Regions from separate parts of the Micromonospora sp. PRAS1 genome, predicted to be linked through region 2. Evidence: riboswitches for the same ligand, from Rfam matches in the RefSeq annotation. Region 2 holds a riboswitch; each other region holds the start of a gene.
What was found. A riboswitch is a leader RNA that binds a small molecule or an ion and turns the genes downstream of it on or off. The one in region 2 is predicted to bind cyclic di-AMP.
Positions count from the first base shown of each region.

Region 1: another riboswitch for cyclic di-AMP. It lies ahead of AC507J_RS21580 (coiled-coil domain-containing protein); the one in region 2 lies ahead of AC507J_RS04915 (C40 family peptidase).
Region 3: another riboswitch for cyclic di-AMP. It lies ahead of AC507J_RS06565 (coiled-coil domain-containing protein); the one in region 2 lies ahead of AC507J_RS04915 (C40 family peptidase).

Region 1 is NZ_JCANNB010000024.1:56,536-62,467, reverse strand. Features, by position in the region: gene AC507J_RS21585 (HelD family protein) at 1-1,791, shown strand, start outside; cyclic di-AMP (ydaO/yuaA leader) riboswitch at 1,941-2,072, shown strand; gene AC507J_RS21580 (coiled-coil domain-containing protein) at 2,077-3,183, shown strand; gene AC507J_RS21575 (1-phosphofructokinase family hexose kinase) at 3,353-4,333, shown strand; gene surE (5'/3'-nucleotidase SurE) at 4,330-5,154, shown strand; gene AC507J_RS21565 (STAS domain-containing protein) at 5,201-5,566, opposite strand; gene AC507J_RS21560 (hypothetical protein) at 5,925-5,932, shown strand, end outside.
Region 2 is NZ_JCANNB010000003.1:248,912-254,843, reverse strand. Features, by position in the region: gene AC507J_RS04940 (hypothetical protein) at 17-358, shown strand; tRNA gene AC507J_RS04935 (tRNA-Gly) at 411-484, opposite strand; gene AC507J_RS04930 (zinc metalloprotease) at 740-1,750, shown strand; gene AC507J_RS04925 (pyridoxamine 5'-phosphate oxidase family protein) at 1,817-2,359, opposite strand; gene dcd (dCTP deaminase) at 2,435-3,013, shown strand; gene AC507J_RS04915 (C40 family peptidase) at 3,161-4,159, opposite strand; cyclic di-AMP (ydaO/yuaA leader) riboswitch at 4,214-4,351, opposite strand; gene AC507J_RS04910 (C40 family peptidase) at 4,537-5,550, opposite strand; gene AC507J_RS04905 ((Fe-S)-binding protein) at 5,805-5,932, opposite strand, start outside.
Region 3 is NZ_JCANNB010000004.1:267,200-273,131, forward strand. Features, by position in the region: gene AC507J_RS06560 (YibE/F family protein) at 191-1,555, shown strand; cyclic di-AMP (ydaO/yuaA leader) riboswitch at 1,722-1,853, shown strand; gene AC507J_RS06565 (coiled-coil domain-containing protein) at 1,857-2,873, shown strand; gene AC507J_RS06570 (carbonic anhydrase) at 2,977-3,666, opposite strand; gene AC507J_RS06575 (helix-turn-helix transcriptional regulator) at 3,859-4,197, shown strand; gene AC507J_RS06580 (hypothetical protein) at 4,312-4,710, shown strand; gene AC507J_RS06585 (hypothetical protein) at 4,900-5,685, shown strand; gene AC507J_RS06590 (MFS transporter) at 5,648-5,932, opposite strand, start outside.

The DNA of each region.
Region 1 (5,932 bases), on a different contig from region 2:
CCGGCCGCTGCCGCCTTCTACCAGGCCACCCCCGCCGAGCCGCTCGGCGTGGTGCGCCGCCGGACGATCCAGTCCAGCGGCGAGCGGGTCACCCGGATCGAGGACGACCTGCTCGACCCGGACGCCGCGCCGCCGGAGATGCCGGTGGTGGGCGACGGTGCCCTGCTGGCCACCCTGTCCCGGACCACCGGCCGGGGCATGCGCGACATCGTGGCGACCATCCAGCGGGAGCAGGACGAGGCGATCCGTTCCCCCGGCTCGGGAGTCACAGTCGTTTCGGGCGGTCCGGGCACCGGCAAGACGGCTGTGGCGCTGCACCGGGCCGCGTACCTGCTCTACGCCGACCGCAGCCGGTACGCCGGCGGCGGCATCCTGGTGATCGGTCCCTCCTCGGTCTTCGTCGAGTACATCGCCTCGGTGCTGCCGTCACTTGGCGAGGAGACCGCCACCCTGCACTCGCTGGGCAGCCTCTTCCTCGGGGTGGCCGCCACCCGTACCGACAGGCCCGAGGTGGCGGCGATCAAGGGCTCGCTGCGGATGCGCAAGGTGCTGGAACGGGCCGCCCGGGACGCCGTGCCCGACTCGCCGGCCGAACTGCGCCTGCTCTACCGGGGGCAGCTGCTGCGGCTGGAGCGCAGCGAGCTGGACGCCATCCGGGACCGGGCGTTGCCCCGGGGCGCCCGCCGCAACGAGGTGCGCCGGGCCGGCTTCGACGGGGTGCTCGCCGCGCTCTGGACGCAGGCCCGCCGGCTGGGCATTTCCGGGCTGCCGGAGCAGCGTGCCTTCGAGGACGAGCTGATCGACCGGACCGACTTCCGGGACTTCCTCAAGGCCTGGTGGCCCCGGCTGCACCCCCGGCACGTGCTCGGCTGGCTGGCACATCCGGACCGACTGCGCCGCTACACCGCCGGGCTGCTCTCCGGTGCCGAGACCCGGCTGCTCGGTCAGGCGTACCGGGAGTCGGCCGAGCAGGGGCCGAGCGTGGCCGACGTGGCACTCCTCGACGAGTTGGACGCGCTGCTCGGCAAGCCGATGCGCCCGGCCCGCCCGAAGCGCGACCCGTACCAGCTGGCCGGCGGGGTACGCGAGCTGAGCACCTTCGCCGACCGGCAGCGGGCCGCCCGGCAGGCGGCCCGGGAACGCCCGGAAGACTACCGGGACTACGCCCACGTGGTGGTCGACGAGTCTCAGGACGTCTCGCCGATGCAGTGGCGGATGATCGGCCGACGCGGCCGGCTGGCCTCCTGGACCGTGGTCGGCGACCCGGCGCAGACCGCTTGGACCGGTGATCCGCAGGAGCTGGCCAGCGCCCGGGACCGGGCGCTGGGCCGGCGCCGCCGGCACCGGTTCACGCTCACCACCAACTACCGCAACTCGGCGGAGATCTTCGCGGTGGCGGCGGCCGAGATCCGCCGGGTGTACCCGGATCTCGCGCTGCCCACGGCGGTCCGCACCACCGGGGTCGACCCGGTGCAGCTGACGGTGCCGGCGGCAGAGCTGGCGAGCACCGTCGCGACGGCGACGAGCACCCTGCTCGACGAGGTCGAGGGCACCGTCGGGGTGATCACGCCGGTGCCGCGCCGGGACGAGGTCGCGGCCTGGCTCGATGGCCTCGGTGGGGAGCGCCTACAGGTGGTGACCAGCCTGGAGGCCAAGGGCATGGAGTACGACGGGGTGGTGCTTGTCGCGCCGGGCGAGATCCGGGCGGAGCCCGGTGCCGGGGTACGCACCCTCTACGTCGCCCTGTCCCGGGCCACCCAACGGCTCACCACGGTCGACCCGACCGGCTGACCAAGTCCGGGAAAATTGCCGCCTTAGTGGCGTTATGTCTGATTTACTGGTGAACGAGCCAGTACCAGGAGTCACAGTGGCTGCAACAGTCACACCAGCCCCGGTACGCTCGGACCCGGCCTCCGCCAGGCGGCACCCACCGGTGCCGGCGGTGGTCGCCGCCTAATCGCCCGCCAGGGCGAGCCGGGGAACCATGTTCCTGGGGTGCATCCGCACACGCGGTAGGGATCTTCCGTCCCGAACCCGTCAGCTAACCCGGTCGGCGGCTGACGGAAGGACATGTGCATGCCAGCAGTGGCAACCGTGAGACCGGCCGCCCGGATGGCGGCCCTGACCGCCGCGGGGCTCGCCCTCGTGTTGAGCGTCACGCTCGCACCGTTCAGCCCCGCGGCCGCCGCGCCACCACCGTTGCGCGCGGCAGCCCCCAGCGACGTGGACGACGAGGGTGGTACCCCGGCGCTGCGCGCCCAACTGGAGGCGGCCAGCAAGGGCTATCTCGACGCCAAGACCGCGCTGGACCGCTCGGTCAAGCGGCAGCAGGAACTGGCCAGACGGCTCGACGCCACCGAGGAGCAACTCGGCGACCGCACCGCCAAGGTGGCCGAGATCGCCGCGCAGGCGTACCGCACCGGTCGGCTCGGTGCCGCGTCGGCGCTGCTGAACAGCGGCACCCCGGCCGGCTTCATGGACCGGGCGGCGGCGCTGGACGTGGTCGCCGCCAACGAGGACCGCGCGGTGCGCGAGCTACAGGCGAGCTGGGACGAGATCCGCCAGACCAAGCGGGCGCTGGACATCGAGGTCCAGGAGGAACGCAAGCAGGTCGCCGTGATGGCCAAGCGCAAGGAACAGGCCGAGCGGGCGCTGACCGTCGCCAACGAGCGGGCCGAGGCGGCCGAGCGCGCCGCCGAGGCGGCCGAGCGGGCCACCCGGGCGCCGACGAGCACCCGGTCGTCCAGCCCCACCGCCAAGCCGGCGCCCCGCAACGCCAACGGCTCGTGGCCGAAGGAGTCGTGCAGCGTCAACGACCCCACCCCGGCCAACGGCTGCATCACCCCGCGTACGCTGCACGCGCTGAACCAGGCCAAGGCCGCCGGCTTCAAGCGGTACGTCTCCTGCTACCGCTCCGGCGGCTCGGGTGAACACCCGAAGGGTCGGGCCTGTGACTTCGCCGCACAGAAGAACGGCTTCGGCGGCGCGGCCACGGGTGGCGACCGGACGTACGGCAACAACCTGGCGGCGTACTTCGTGAACAACTCCGACCGGCTCGCTGTGCTCTACGTGATCTGGTACAAGCAGATCTGGCTGCCCAGCAGTGGGTGGAAGACGTACAGCGGCGCTCGCGGCGACCCGTCCAGCGACCACACCAACCACGTGCACCTCTCGGTCTACTGACGAAGGACCGGCACGCCGGGTGGGTCGCCTCGCAGGGGCGACCCACCCGGCGTCGTTTCCGCCTCCGCCCGTCGCCGTGCGCCGTCGCGTCACGTTGGTTACCGTCCTTGCAGTAAGCGGACATTTCGTCGTCGCCAGCGGGAGGAACGGTCATGGACAGGTGCCAGCTGTGAGCGGGCGGGTCATGGTGTTCGCACCGACGCCACTGCTCACCGTCACGATCGACCAGCCGAACGACAACCCCGAGCTGCACCTGCATCCCGGCGGCCAGGGCGTCTGGCAGGCCCGGATGGTGCTGTCGCACGGCGTCGACGTCGTGCTCTGCACGGCGCTCGGCGGCGAGATCGGGCAGGTGTTGAAACCGCTGCTGGTGAGCGAGGGCGTCGACCTCAAGGTGGTGACGCGCGACTCGGGCGGCAGCGGCGGGTACGTGCACGACCGCCGCGAGGGCACCCGGCAGGAGATCGTCGACGTGACCGGCCAGCCGTTGAGCCGGCACGAGCTGGACGAGCTGTACAACCTGGCCCTCGGCGAGGGGCTGCGCGCGGCGGTGAGCGTACTCAGTGGCCCGAACGATCCGTCACTGGTGCCCGCCGACCTCTACCGCCGCTTCGCCGCCGACCTCGGCGCCAACGGCAGCCGGGTGGTGGTCGACCTCTGTGGCGAGCACCTGAACGCCGTACTGGACAGCGGGGTCTTCTTCCTCAAGGTCAGCCACGAGGAACTGATCGCCGACGGGCGGGCGGCCGGCGACGAGGCGGAACAGCTAATCGCCGCGATGCACGAGCTGCACGCCTCCGGTGCCGAGAACGTGGTGGTCAGCCGGGCCGACCAGCCGGCGCTGGCGCTTGTCGAGGGCGAGGTGTTCGAGGTGCTGATGCCGCGCCTGGAGGCCGCCGATCCGCGCGGTGCGGGCGACTCGATGACCGCCAGCGTGGCGGCCGTGGTGGCCCGGGGCGGCGACGTACGCACCGCCATCCGCACCGGCGCGGCGGCCGGCGCGCTGAACGTCACCCGGCACGGGCTGGGCACCGGCCGGCTGGATTCGATCACCGGCCTGGTCGACCGGGTCCGGCTGGAGCCGGCCGGCACCCAGCCGCAGCAACGCACCACCCCGGACGAGCTGGCCCAGCGGGTGGCCGGGCGATGACGCTCCGGATCCTGATCACCAACGACGACGGCATCAGCGCGCCCGGCATCCAGGCGCTGGCCCGTGCGGCGGTCGAGCGCGGGCACGAGGTGGTGGTGGCCGCGCCGCTGGAGGAGGCGAGCGGCACCAGCGCCGCGATGAGCGCGGTGGAGCAGGACGGGCAGGTGGTGGTGCACGAGCACCCGCTGCCGGAACTGGACGGGGTGCCCGCGTTCGGGGTGGGCGGCACCCCCGGCTTCATCGCGCTCATCGCCGTACACGGTGCCTTCGGGCCGCCGCCGGCGGTGGTGCTCTCCGGGATCAACCGGGGCGCCAACGCGGGGCGCGCCGTGCTGCACTCCGGCACGGTGGGGGCCGCGTTCACGGCCGCCGCCAACGGCTGCCGGGCCATGGCCGTCTCGCTTGACGTGTTGTCGATTGGCGAGGCCACCGCGGCCAGCGGCGGCGCCGCGGTGGCTGCCGCCGCCCGGGTACGCGACGCCGACCGGCACTGGTCGACCGCCGCCCGGGTCGCGCTGGACCTGCTGCCCCGGCTGACCGCCGGGCCGGTGGAGAGCGTGCTCAACGTCAACGCGCCGGACCTGCCCTTCGAGCGGCTGCGTGGCGTCCGCCGAGGCTCCCTGGCCACCTTCGGTCAGGTACAGATGACCGTCGCCGAATCCGGCCACGGATTCGTGCGTACCGCGCTGGAGGAGCCGGGTGAGGTGGTGCAGCCCGGCACCGACCTGGCCCTGATCGCCGAGGGTTACGCATCGGTGACGGCGGTCCGGGCCGTCACCGAGGCGGTCGGCGTCGACCTGTCGGATCTCGACGCCGGCTGAGCACGCCGGGCCGCGTCTTCTGGATCTCGCCGAGTCGAGATCTGGGCTAGGCGCCGGGCAGCACCTCGGGAGTCGCGGCGGCACCGGCGTAGTAGGGCTCGGGAGCGCCGAAGAGGCCGAGCAGTCCGGTCACCCAGAGCTGCCGGTGCACGAACCGACTCGGCTCGGTGACGACCAGCTTCACGCCACTGACCTCGGCCGTCTGGAAACCGGCGACCATCGCGCTGATGCCCACCGAGTCGATGAAGGTGACCAGCCGCATGTTGAGCTCGATCCGGGCCGGGCGCCCCTTGGCCAGCACTTCGGCGATTGCCTCTTTCACCTCGTACGCGGTGTCGACGTCAATCTCGCCCCGCGGGGCGATCTCGATGACACCACCAGGCCGAACCGTTTGCAGGATCGACAGGCTCACGCGAGCACCTCCACTCGCCCGTCCGACGGGCGCCTCATCAGTACGCGGGCCGCGACCGAGAGTATTCCTCCAACGGCCTCGGTCGCCACCCCTCGGGATGAGCAATTCGCGAACGCGGGCGCGCCAAAAGCCCCACGTCCGGACCTTCCAGGACCAAACTACCCGACGCCGGATGGGGTCACCCGCGCCGCCGAACCAGGGTAGCGGGCTGACGCCGGACCGGCAGTGATCCGGCGTACCGGCGTGCCCGCCGGCCGGACCGGCACTGGGCTGGCCACGGGCACCGTTCGGGCAACGGGCGCCACTGGTGCGGTGTGCCTAGCATCACCGTTGGACCGGACGAACGAAAGGACGATCGATGCTTCG
Region 2 (5,932 bases):
ACCTCGGAGGAGCGGAGTGGACGACCACGCCAGGGTGATCGCGGCATTCGAACGGCTGCATGCGACCGGCTGCCCGCTTCCCACCCCCGAGCAACGCGAGCGGATCGCCGCGGTGGCGTTCCGACGCTGGCGAAGCTTCGACCGGCGCTCCCGTATCCGTCGCCCCACTCGGGCGGATCGGATCAGGGACCTCGCGCACGGCATGGTCGATGCCCTGGAACCCGATCCCCATCTGGTCGGACCCCTCGTGCGCGACTACGAATGTCTGGCGGATGCCTTCGCAGCCGTGGTTGATCCAGCAGCCGATGGCGCAGGGGGCGGGTCGGGCAGGTGCGGGCACGGCGAGCCCAGGAACTGACCGGAACGTATGAAGCCCAAGCCGGGAACATGTCCTGACCTGGGCTACACGTTGGAGCGGGTGACGGGAATCGAACCCGCACTGTCAGCTTGGGAAGCTGATGTTCTGCCATTGAACTACACCCGCAAGCGGGATCACTCTACCTGAGCCAGCCGCCCCGGCGCACCCAGGGCTCCTCACCCACCCCGCCGCCGGACCGCGACACCGGCCGGCGCGGCCGGCGAGCCGCCCGGAGGGCGGGAGGAGCGGTGGGTAGGAAGAAGTTGCCGGGACGCAACAGATAGGCATTCTCAAATCTGTCGATCAGTTGTAACGTCTGCCCCACGTTTTCCGCACGACGCGACACAACCCCCGGTCGCGTCGCCAGAAAGAGGTGGGCTCATGGGACCACGTCCCGTCCTGCTGCGCCGGCGGATGGCCGGCATCGCATCGACATCGTTGGCGCTGGCGCTCGGCGTCGCCTCGGTCGGCCTGCTGCCGGCCGCCGCCACGACGGCCAGTCCAACGATCGCCGGCCATGCGGCCGCCGCGCATGCCGACGAGGTTTGTGAAGACGGCACGGATGCCCTGGCCAGGGTCCGGGGCGGTGAAGCTGCGCATGACCCGAACGAGCTGACCATCGCCCAGCTTCAGCAGCGGGAGGCCGAGTTCGCCGACCTGTTGCAGGAGCGGGCCAAGCGGGTCGGGCAGCGTACGCTCAGCGCCCAGGCCGCGGCGGCGTCGGTCACCATCCCGGTCGTGGTGCACGTGATCCAGCGGGACTCGACCCGCGCCGGCGGCAACATCCCCGACTCGATGATCAACTCGCAGATCAACGTGTTGAACCAGGCGTTCAGCGGAGCTACCGGCGGTGCCGCCACGGCGTTCGCGTTCCAGCTTCAGCGGATCAACCGGGTCACCAACTCGTCGTGGTACCCGATCCGGCAGGGCACGACCGCCGAGCGGCAGATGAAGACCCAGCTGCGGCAGGGCACGAAGGCCACGCTCAACATCTACCTTGGCGCACTGAGCAACAACCTGCTCGGCTGGGCGACGTTCCCGCAGACCACGCTGAACGTGATGGACGGCGTGGTGGTGCTGAGCGAGTCGCTCCCCGGCGGCACCGCCACCAACTACAACCAGGGCGACACCGGCACCCACGAGGTCGGCCACTGGCTGAACCTCTACCACACCTTCCAGGGCGGCTGCTCGGGCCAGGGCGACCAGGTTGCGGACACCCCGGCGGAGGCATCTCCGGCGAGCGGCTGCCCGACCGGTCGGGACACCTGCTCCAGCCCGGGCCTGGACCCGATCACCAACTTCATGGACTACTCGTACGACTCCTGCATGTACCAGTTCACGCCGGGTCAGGCGACCCGGATGATCAACGCTTGGAACACCTATCGCGCGTAGCGCGGCAGCCTGACACGTACGCCGGTGCCGGCCTCGGGAATCGGGGCCGGCACCGGCCGCATGTCGTCAGGCCGCGCGGGCGTGGCGGCCCGAGCGGGCCGGCAGCGGCGCGAGACGGTTGGCTTCGGTGGCGGTGCCAGCCGGGTCGAGCCAGACCTGGACCGCCGGTCGCCCCACCAGGTCGCCCGGCGCGCCGGTGCCGACCTGCTCGTGCCGGGCGAGCATCGCCACGTCGACGGTGAACTCGAAGAGCCGCCAGTCGGCGTGCGGGGCGGCCCGGGCCGCGAGGGCCAGTCGGGTCACCGTGGCGTCGTCGGTGACCGGCCGGGCCCGACCGGCGACGTACGCCTCGTCGTCGCTCTCCTCGGGCGGGAACGAGTGCAGCGCGTAGCGCCCGTCGCGCTCCAGGTCGCGCCGCTTCGGCGAGTCGATCACGAAGCAGAAGAGCCCGTCGTCGGTGATCACCGGGGAGACCGGGTGCACCCGGGGCCCGCCGTCGGCGCGGACCGTGGCCAGGTAGCCGAAGCCAGGGCCGTACTGCTGCATGAGAACGCGGATCCCGTCGGCGAGTCGGGGCTCGTCAGCGGCGAATTCGGACCAGGAAGCCATGACCACATCTTATCGAACATACGTTCTAAGCAGGTAGTCCGACACGCAGGTCACCCGTACCGCTATGGTGTGTCGATGCTGCTCTCCGACCGCGACCTGGTCTCCGAGATCAAGGCGGGCGCCCTGGCGTTGGAGCCCTTCGAGCCCACCCTGGTGCAGCCATCCAGCATCGACGTACGCCTGGACAAGCTGTTCCGGGTCTTCAACAACCATCTCTACACCCACATCGACCCGGCTACCCGGCAGGACGATCTGACCTCGCCGGTCGAGGTGCCCGACGGTGAGCCCTTCGTGCTGCACCCGGGTGAGTTCGTGCTCGCCTCCACGCTGGAGGTCATCTCCCTCGGCGACCAGTTGGCCGGGCGGCTCGAAGGCAAGTCGAGCCTGGGCCGGCTCGGTCTGCTCACCCACTCCACTGCGGGCTTCATCGACCCCGGCTTCTCCGGCCACGTCACGCTGGAGCTCTCCAACGTGGCCAACCTGCCGATCACCCTCTGGCCGGGCATGAAGATCGGCCAGCTCTGCATCTTCCGGCTCTCCTCCCCGGCCGAGCACCCCTACGGCTCGGCCGTCTACGGCTCGCGCTACCAGGGGCAGCGCGGCCCGACACCGAGCCGCGCCTGGCAGAACTGGCGCACCTGGCCGGTCCGCTGAGGCCCACCGGAACGATCGCCCGCCACGCCGAAAGGGTGCGAGCCGCCGTGCCGCCCCGCATGAAGATGCCACCGCCATCGACCTCGGCCTGAACGGCCGGGCCCGCGCCGTCGCAGGCGCGGACCCGGCCGTGGTACGCGAGCCGCGTCAGCCGGGTCGGCCGAAGCTGTGGATCGGGCTGTCGTCCATCCGCTTCATCTTGACCGGCTGCCCCGCCCGGGAGGAGTGCACCACCCAGCCACCGCCGACGTACATGCCGACGTGGTGCAGGTCGCGGTAGTAGAAGACGAGGTCACCCGGGCGCAGTGCGCTGCGGCTGACCGACGCGGTGACCTGCCGCTGCCGCGCCGCGTTGTGCGGCAGCGTCACTCCGGCGCGCGCCCACGCGGCCAGGGTCAGCCCGGAGCAGTCGTACGCGTTCGGTCCCTCGGCGCCCCAGGCGTACGGCTTGCCGATCTGGGCGCAGGCGAAGGTGACCGCCTTCCCGGCTGGCCCGCCCGGGTAGCCGGCCGGACAGGGTGCCGGGCGCAGTGGCCCACCACCCCCCTTGCCGTACGCCCGCAGCCGCAGCCGCTGCAACCGGTCGATCTCGGCGTCGATCTGCCGGCGCTTCTGCCCGAGTTCGGCCTCGGTGCTCGCCAGCTGGTCGATGCTGCGGTCCAGCGCACCCTTGGCGGCGGCCAGTTCGTCGCGCAGCTCGCGCGCCTGCCGTACGTCCTCCTGCTGGAATTGTGCGTAGCGGTCGAGCAGGCCGAGCTGCTCGACCACCTCGCCGGGCGACCTGCTGCCCAGCAGCGTGTTGACCACGCGGACCGTGCCGCCCTTGTAGGCCCGGACGGCCAGCTTGCCGACCCGATCCATCGCCTCGTCAACCTGCCGTTGCAGTGGGGCGATCCGGACGGCCAGGGCATCGGCCTGCCGCCGTTTGACGGCCAGGTCCTGCCGCGTGGCGTTGTGCCGTTCGATGACGGGTTCGAGCCGGTTCCAGTCCTCGTCGATCTGGCGCTCGATGTCGGCGACCCTGGGGTCGGCGTACGCCGCCGTCGCGCCGCCGGTCAGGATGACGGCGGTCGCGGTCAGCGCGGCGAGTGCGGTGGTGCAGCGGTACCAGCGGAAACGCGGCGCAGCCGTCGTCGGACCGGGCATCGCCGGCCGTCGTGACGGTGGCCGCGGGGCATGGTGTGCCACCGGGCTCCGTACTCCTTCTTCCGATACCGCCTACCGGGTTAGCTGACGGGTTCGGGCGGGAAGGGGGCGCCCTACCGCGAGCGTCGCGGATTCACCCCGGGTACCTGGGTCCCCGGCTCGCTCGACAGAACGACTCGGCGGTGCCGGACCGTTACCGCCCTCGGTGGGCGGAGCTGCCAGCCGGCCGGCGATTGCCCAGCGTAGGGACGATCCACGTCGATACGCAACACACCCACGCCATCACTGTCGGTGCATAAATCCGACAACGACGAAGGCCCCGGGTCGCTTGACCCGGGGCCTTCGTTCGTTCCTGTGCTACCGCTCAGCGGCGCGGATCAGCCGGGGCGGCGGAAGCCGGCGATCGGCATGGTCGTGATCGGCGAGACGTTCACCGGCTTGCCGGCGCGGGGCGAGTGCACCATCAGGTTGTTACCCAGATAGAGCCCGACGTGACTCACGTCGCTGCGGAAGAAGACCAGGTCGCCCGGCCGGGCCTCGGCCCGGGAAACCGCCTTGTTCTCGCTCCACTGGGCGCCCGTGAAGTGGGTCAGGTGGATGCCGGCGGCCTTGTAGGCGTACTGGGTGAGCCCGGAGCAGTCGAACGAGTTCGGCCCGGTGGCACCCCAGACGTACGGCTTGCCGACCTGGGCGCAGGCGACCTGGATGGCGGTCCGCGCTGCCGCGCTGACCACGTCCTTGATGGTCGGGCAGTTGGTCGTCTTGACCACGGTCACCGGCAGCGACTTCTCCAGCCGCTTGATCTCGGCGTCGATCTGCTTCTTCTTCGCCGCCAGCTGCTTCTCCTTGGCCTCCTGGTCGGCGATCAGGGCGTCGAGCTTGGCCTTCTGGTCGTCGTACTTCTTCTTGACCTTCATGACGCCCTCCAGCTCGCGGCGCTCCTGCGCCGCCAGCCGGTTCAGGAAGGCCATCTGCTCGCCGAGCGTGTCCGGCTTGGCGTTGAGCAGCACCGCGCCGAGGTCGGACGACGGGCCGGTGATGTAGTACCGGGAGGCCATGTCACCCACCCGGTTCATCGCCAGCTCGGTCTCCAGGGCCAGCGGCTCGATCTTCTTCTGGATCGTCTTGGACTTCTCGCGGTTCACCTTCAGCTGGGACCGCACCTTGTTGTACTGCTCGATTGTGGGTTCCAGTCGCTGCCACTGCTTGTCGATCTCCGCCTCGATCTGCTCGACCGACGGCTCCGCGTACGCGGGGGCGGCGAGCAGGCCAGCTCCGACCGCGGCGGCGGCGACCAGGACGACCAGCCGGCGGGCGGCCCGGTGCAGGCCACCGGGACGGCGGGAGCGTCCGGGCGCGCGACGATGAAGGGGCATGGTTGCCACCGGCACCGACTCCTTTGCAACCGACCACCGGGCGTCCCGCGAGCGGTAGGGGGCGGGACAGACGACCTACGGCGGTCGGTGCCCAAGAGTAGGGAAGGCGTGGTGCGGAATCAAGGCAACCAACGGCCCATTCACGTTTGCGCTACCGGTCGAATACAAAGGGTGTCGACCATTCCCGTAACAGTTATCCGGGCCAATACGTAAACGGGGTGCGGCCGCACCGGTGAAGGTACCGTCGCACCCCGCGTACGGGTCGTGGGTCAGCCGCCTACCGACTCCTGCGCCGTGGCGGTCGGGGACTGCTCGGGCTTGACCGACCGGAGCAGGACGCTTGCCACATCGATCACCTCGACCTGCTCACCGGCGCCCTTGCCGTTCACGCCGTCGC
Region 3 (5,932 bases), on a different contig from region 2:
CCCGCCCCCGGGCGTCCGCCTCCCCCGCCGCACCGCGGCGGCCGTCGAGAGCCGGCCCGGACATCACGGTACGCAGCCACTTCACCACGCTCCGGCAACCCGTGCCGCGCCGCGCGACGGCGGTGCGAAGGCACTGAACCGACCCGGCCGCCGGCACGTACTCCGCCCTGGAATCGTTGGGAGACATTGAATGGGCGCCGACCACACCCGTTCCGCTCCGCCCACCCCGCCCGGGGTGCGGCGGATCCTCATCGTGACGGTGGTCCCCCTCTTTCTCGTCACCCTGATCGCCGCCCTGGTGCTCTGGCCCAGGGACGCCCCCCGGCCGGAGGCCGCCGACGACACCCCCCGCTACCACGGCACGGTCACCCGGGTGGTGACCGAGACCTGTCCGCCCAACCCGGCGGTCCCGGAGGGCACGCCGACGGCGGCGGCCGGTCCGTGCGGCACCGTCACCGTCCAGGTGCAGGACGGCCCCGACGCGGGCCAGGAGGTGCAGACGCCCATCCCGGACGGGCCGGGGGCACCCCGGGTCAGCACCGGCGACGAGATCATCCTGGTCGCGCTCTTCGACCCGGAGGATCCGTCGATCAGTACGTACAACATCGCCGAGCACCAGCGGGGCACGCCGCTGATCTGGCTGGCGGTGCTCTTCGCCGCCGCCATCGTGGCCTTCGGACGGCTGCGCGGCCTGGCCGCCCTGGCCGGCCTGGCCGCCAGCTTCGCCATCCTGCTGACCTTCGTGCTCCCCGGCATCAGCGCGGGCAGTCCGCCGCTACTGGTCGCCATCGTCGGCTCAGCGTTGATCATGTTCGTGGTGCTGTACGTGACCCACGGCATCTCCGCGCAGACCTCGGTTGCCGTGCTGGGCACCCTGGGCAGCCTGGTGCTCACCGGGCTGCTCGGCCTGGCCGCGACCAGAGCCACCCACCTGACCGGCTTCGGCAGCGAGGACGCCACCACGCTCTCCATGTTCCGGGCCGACGTCGACCTGCACGGCCTGCTGCTGGCCGGCATCATCATCGGATCACTGGGCGTGCTCGACGACGTCACGGTCACCCAGGCCGCCGCGGTCACCGAGTTGCGGCACGCCAACCCGAACTTCTCCCGCCGCGAGCTGTACCGCTCGGCGACCCGGGTGGGGCGGGCACACATCGCCTCCGTGGTCAACACCATCATCCTGGCGTACGCCGGAGCGTCGCTGCCGCTGCTGCTTCTGCTCACCGCCGACTCCCGCGCCCTCGGGCAGATCGTGACGAGCGAGTTCCTCGCCCAGGAGATCGTCCGCAGCGTGGTGGCCACGCTCGGGCTGATCGCCGCCGTGCCGCTCACCACCGCCCTGGCTGCGCTGGTGACCACGGCCGGACAGCAGCGCGGCAGGGTCGGCGGCGACCCCGGCGGCCCGGACGACGATGACACCTCCACGGTTTCCCGGCCGGCGACGGACCGGGCCGAGGCGCTGCACGCCCTCAGCACACCGCGTACCCGCAACACGCCCACCGCCACCCCGCCGGGGTGGCCCGACCCGGACAGGAGCACGGACACCACATGGTGACACTCCTCAACGTGACCGCCTCGGCCGGCACGGCCAGCACGAGTGTCGCTGGTCACTCACCGCGATTACGAAATGACGCATCTGGCCCGGTTCGGGGTGTAGAAGCCCGGATCGACTCTCGGGTAACCTCACTGCCGGTCACCGCCGAAGGCGTACCCCAGCGCCTGCGGTGCCGCCGCCCAATCGCCACCAGGCGAACCGGGGACCCAGGTACGTGGGGTGAATCCGCGACTGCGGTAGGGGCCGCTTCCGTCCCGAACCCGTCAGCTAACCCGGTCGGCGGTCGATGGAAGGGAAAACAGTGACGGCACCCCTACGCCGCTGGTTGACACCCGTGGTGGCCGTGTGCGCCGCGTTCGCCGTGTTCGCGGGGCCGATGCCTGCGACGGCCGCGCCGAAGCCACCCGCACCGGCGGAGCACGACGACGACCCGCCGATGCTCAACGACCTGATCGAGGCGACGAACCGGGACTTCACCAAGGCCAAGGCGAAGCTCGAAAAGTCCAAGAAGAAGCAGCTCGAACTCGCGGTGGAGGTCCGCCGCGCCCAGGCTGCCCTGGACGAACTCTCCCCGCAGGTCGCGGAGATCGCGACGCAGTCGTACCGGACCGGTCGGGTGGGCGCGATCGGCATGCTGTTGCAGAGCAACGCCCCTGGCTCGTTCATCGACCGGGCCTCCGCGCTCGACGAGTTGAACCTGGTCAACGACAAGAAGCTGGCCGAGGTCAACGCGGTGAAGCTGCGCGCCGAGACGGCAAAGCTCGCGCTCGACGCCGAGGTACGCGAGCAGCGGAAGCTGACAAACGACATGGCCCGCAAGAAGACCGAGGCAGAGAAGTCGCTCCGGCTGGTCGGTGGCGAGGGCCTCACCGGCGGCCTGGTGGCCGCCACCTCCCCGGTCGCCCGGATCGCACCGAACCGGGCCGCGGACGGCGGCTGGAAGCCCGAGTCGTGCAACCAGAACGACCCGACCACGTCGGGCTGCATCACGCCCCGGACGCTGCACATGTACAAGGAGGTCAAGCGGGCCGGTTTCGACCGGTTCGTCGGCTGCTGGCGCCCCGGTGACAAGTTCGAGCACCCCAAGGGCCGGGCCTGCGACTGGTCGTTGCAGAACAGCGGCTTCGCGCCGTGGCACAACAACGACACCCGGATCTACGGCAACAACCTGGCGGCCTTCCTGGTCCGCAACGCCGACCGGCTGGGCATCTACTACGTGATCTGGAACCGGCAGATCTGGTTCGCGGCGACGGAGCGCTGGAGTTCCTACAGCGGCCCGTCCAACCACACCGACCACGTACACGTGTCACTGCTCTGAGCGCACCCGGAAGCGACAACCGAGGGCCGTTCCGCCAGCTGGCGGAACGGCCCTCGGCGTCAGTCAGGCGGCCCGGAACGGCCCTCGGCGTCGGTCCGGCGGCTCAGGCGGGCGCACCGGCCAGCTCGGCCGGCCGCGCGGTGACCGCCCGCACCTCACCGGCGGCCAGCCGGTACGACATGCCCACCACCGCGCACCCGCCAGCGGCCACCTCGGCGGCGAGCGCCTCGGAGGACTCCAGCATCGCCTCCACGGTCTGCGCGATGTGGATGTCCACGATCCCGTCCAGTTCCTCGATCCCCGCCTCGCGGGCCCGACGCAGGCTGGGCACCACCGCGTCCACCACGGCTCCGAGGTGACCCGGCGGAGGCGTGCCGGTGGCCACCGACGCGCGGGCCGCCTGCACGGCGCCGCACGAGTCGTGCCCGAGCACCACCACCAACGGCGTACGCAGCACGGTCACCGCGTACTCGACGCTGCCCAGCACCTCGGGCCCGACCGTGTGCCCGGCGGTCCGGACCACGAAGAGGTCGCCCAGCCCACGATCGAAGATGATCTCGGCAGCGAGCCGGGAGTCGGAGCAGCCCACGATCACCGCGAAGGGGTGCTGTTCCGCCGCGACGGCGGCCCGGTGGCTGGCGTTCTGGTTGGGATGCCGGAGCGCGTCGGTGACGAACCGGCGGTTACCGGCGATCAATTCGGCAAGCGCGCGCTCCGGGGCACCCGGTACGTCGGCCGTGAGGAACTCCCGCTCCGGTCCTCGCTGCTCGCTTATCGATCCGGGTCGACTCATCCGGCGTCACCTCGTCTCTCGGTGTAATGCCTGGTCATCCCGGCCGACACTGGTCACGGGCCGCCACCACCGTCACACGCACCGCAAAGCTACGTCAAGCTATGCGTGATATGCATTTCAGGTATCCCGCAACGCTTGCCAACGGCGGGACAGCAGGGCACAGCAGGCTGCGCCCGGAGCGGCGGACATACGATGGCCAGCATGGCGACCACAGGCGAACGGGAAAGTGCCCGAAACTGGACTTTCCTCACGAATCACGCCCACGTACTGCTCGCCATCGCCCGCAACCCGACCGCCCGGCTGCGCGAGGTGGCAGTCGAGGTGGGGGTCACCGAGCGGGCCGCCCAGGCCATCGTCGCCGACCTGGAGGCGGGCGGCTACCTGCGGCGCACCCGGGTCGGCCGGCGCAACGAGTACACCCTCAACCCGGCCGGCCGGTTCCGCCACCCGGCCGAGGCCGACCGCCAGGTCGGTGACCTGCTGGCGCTGTTCACGAACGAACCGGTGAGCGGCACCGCCGAGCACCGGTGAGCCCTCCCCTGGCCGGCACGTCCTGACCGTCCATCCTGGACGAAGTGGTGTGCTTCACGATCCGCGTACCGCGTTGGCACTGCGATCTCGGGGACAGAGCGATAGGTTGGACGCGTGCCGTCTCCCGCGTTCGCCCGTCCGATGTGGCCGGCGACGCTGCGCGCGCTGCGGGAGCTGACCCGCCTCGCGCTTGCGGCCCTCGTGCTCGTCGTCGGCTTCGGCGGGGCAGTCGCGGCCGGCCTCCCAGGTCAGCCCGCAGCCCTCGATCTTCCGGCCCGGCCGGCCGCCGCCACGGTCGCGGCTCGACCGGTTGTCGAGCCCGGCCAGGCGACCGACGAGGCAGCGACCCGGCAGGAGCGGATCACGGCGCAGGAGCCGGCGACCGGCCCGGCCCGAGCCGACCTCGCCGACGCCCGCCCCGCCCCGGCCCCCGCCGTCCCGGCCGACCTCGCCGGCCCGCGTGTCGCCGCCGGTGCGGGCGAGCCGACGCGACGCGGTCCACCCGCCGCCTGACCGACGGCCCCGGACCGCTTCGCCGTCCGCCGCGGTTTCACCCGCCGCTCGTCCCCGGGCGTTCGACCCGCCGATGCCGGTCGGACCCGGCGATCACCGGCGCGATCCCGCGATCTCCGGCAGCGGACCAGCCGTCAGACACCAGTCCCGCCCAGTCGACGACCCTCCTTCGACCGCGAGGTGTTGATGATGCGAACCGCTCTCTCCTCCGTACTGCTCGATGTTCCCCGCGCCGCCGCGATCTGGCTGAGCCTGCTGGGCGTGCTGACGCTCGCCGTCGGCGGGCTGCTACTGCGTCCCCGGCGTCTCCGCTTCGACGCCGGTGCCCGGATTCTCGACGCCGCCCTGCCCACCCCCGACGAGCACGCCGACCGGCAGCGCGACCAGGATCGCTGGACCGGGGAGGTGGCCGTCGCCGCCGAACGGGCCGAGGCGACGGCACGCCGCCGGCGCGACGAATGGGTCGCCGCGCAGGACGAGGCCGAGCGGTCCTGGCAGGCGTACGAGGCGGCGGAGGCGAACGTCCGCCGGCTGTCGGACGCCGCCGCCATGCCCCTGCCGCAGACCCCACGCACCCCCGCCGAGTACGCCGACCGTGAGCGCTGGCTGCACCGGGCGGCGCTGGACGCGTACTGGCTGCGGGAGCTGTCGGTGGAACAGCTCAGCGACGTCTTCGCGCACCGCGGTTGGGATCCCCGGCTGCACCCGGTCGAGCAGGAGTTGCGGCTGCGCCGGGCGGTACGCGACCACCTCTTCGCCCGACAGCGGGCGGCCCGGGAACAGGAGCAGGCGGCCTGGCGGGCCGCGGAGCTGGCCGGCGCGGCGGCGCACAGCCTCCGCGAGGAGATGATCGCCGCGCTGCTCCCGCCGATCGAGGAGCGCGAGTCGGTGCTGCCGCTGGTCGGGCTCGGCGACACCGAGCAGACCCGCGACCTCCCTACCGTGGTCGTCGGCCGGGCACCGGTGCCCGCCTAGCAGGTTGTCGCTGAACGTCGTCGACACTGCCGGCGGGCCGCCCGGCGGCGGGAGGGATGAATCGCTCCCCGAGGGCCAGCAGCAGAGCGACGCTGCCCAGTAGGGCGCCGATCAGCATCGTGCTGCGTACGCCGTGACGCTCCAGGCCGATCCCACCGACCAGGGCACCGGCGGTGATGCCCACGTTGACGGCGGCGGACAGCGTGGCCGCGGCCAGGTCGGACCGTCCGGGCGCCACCTGGAGGAC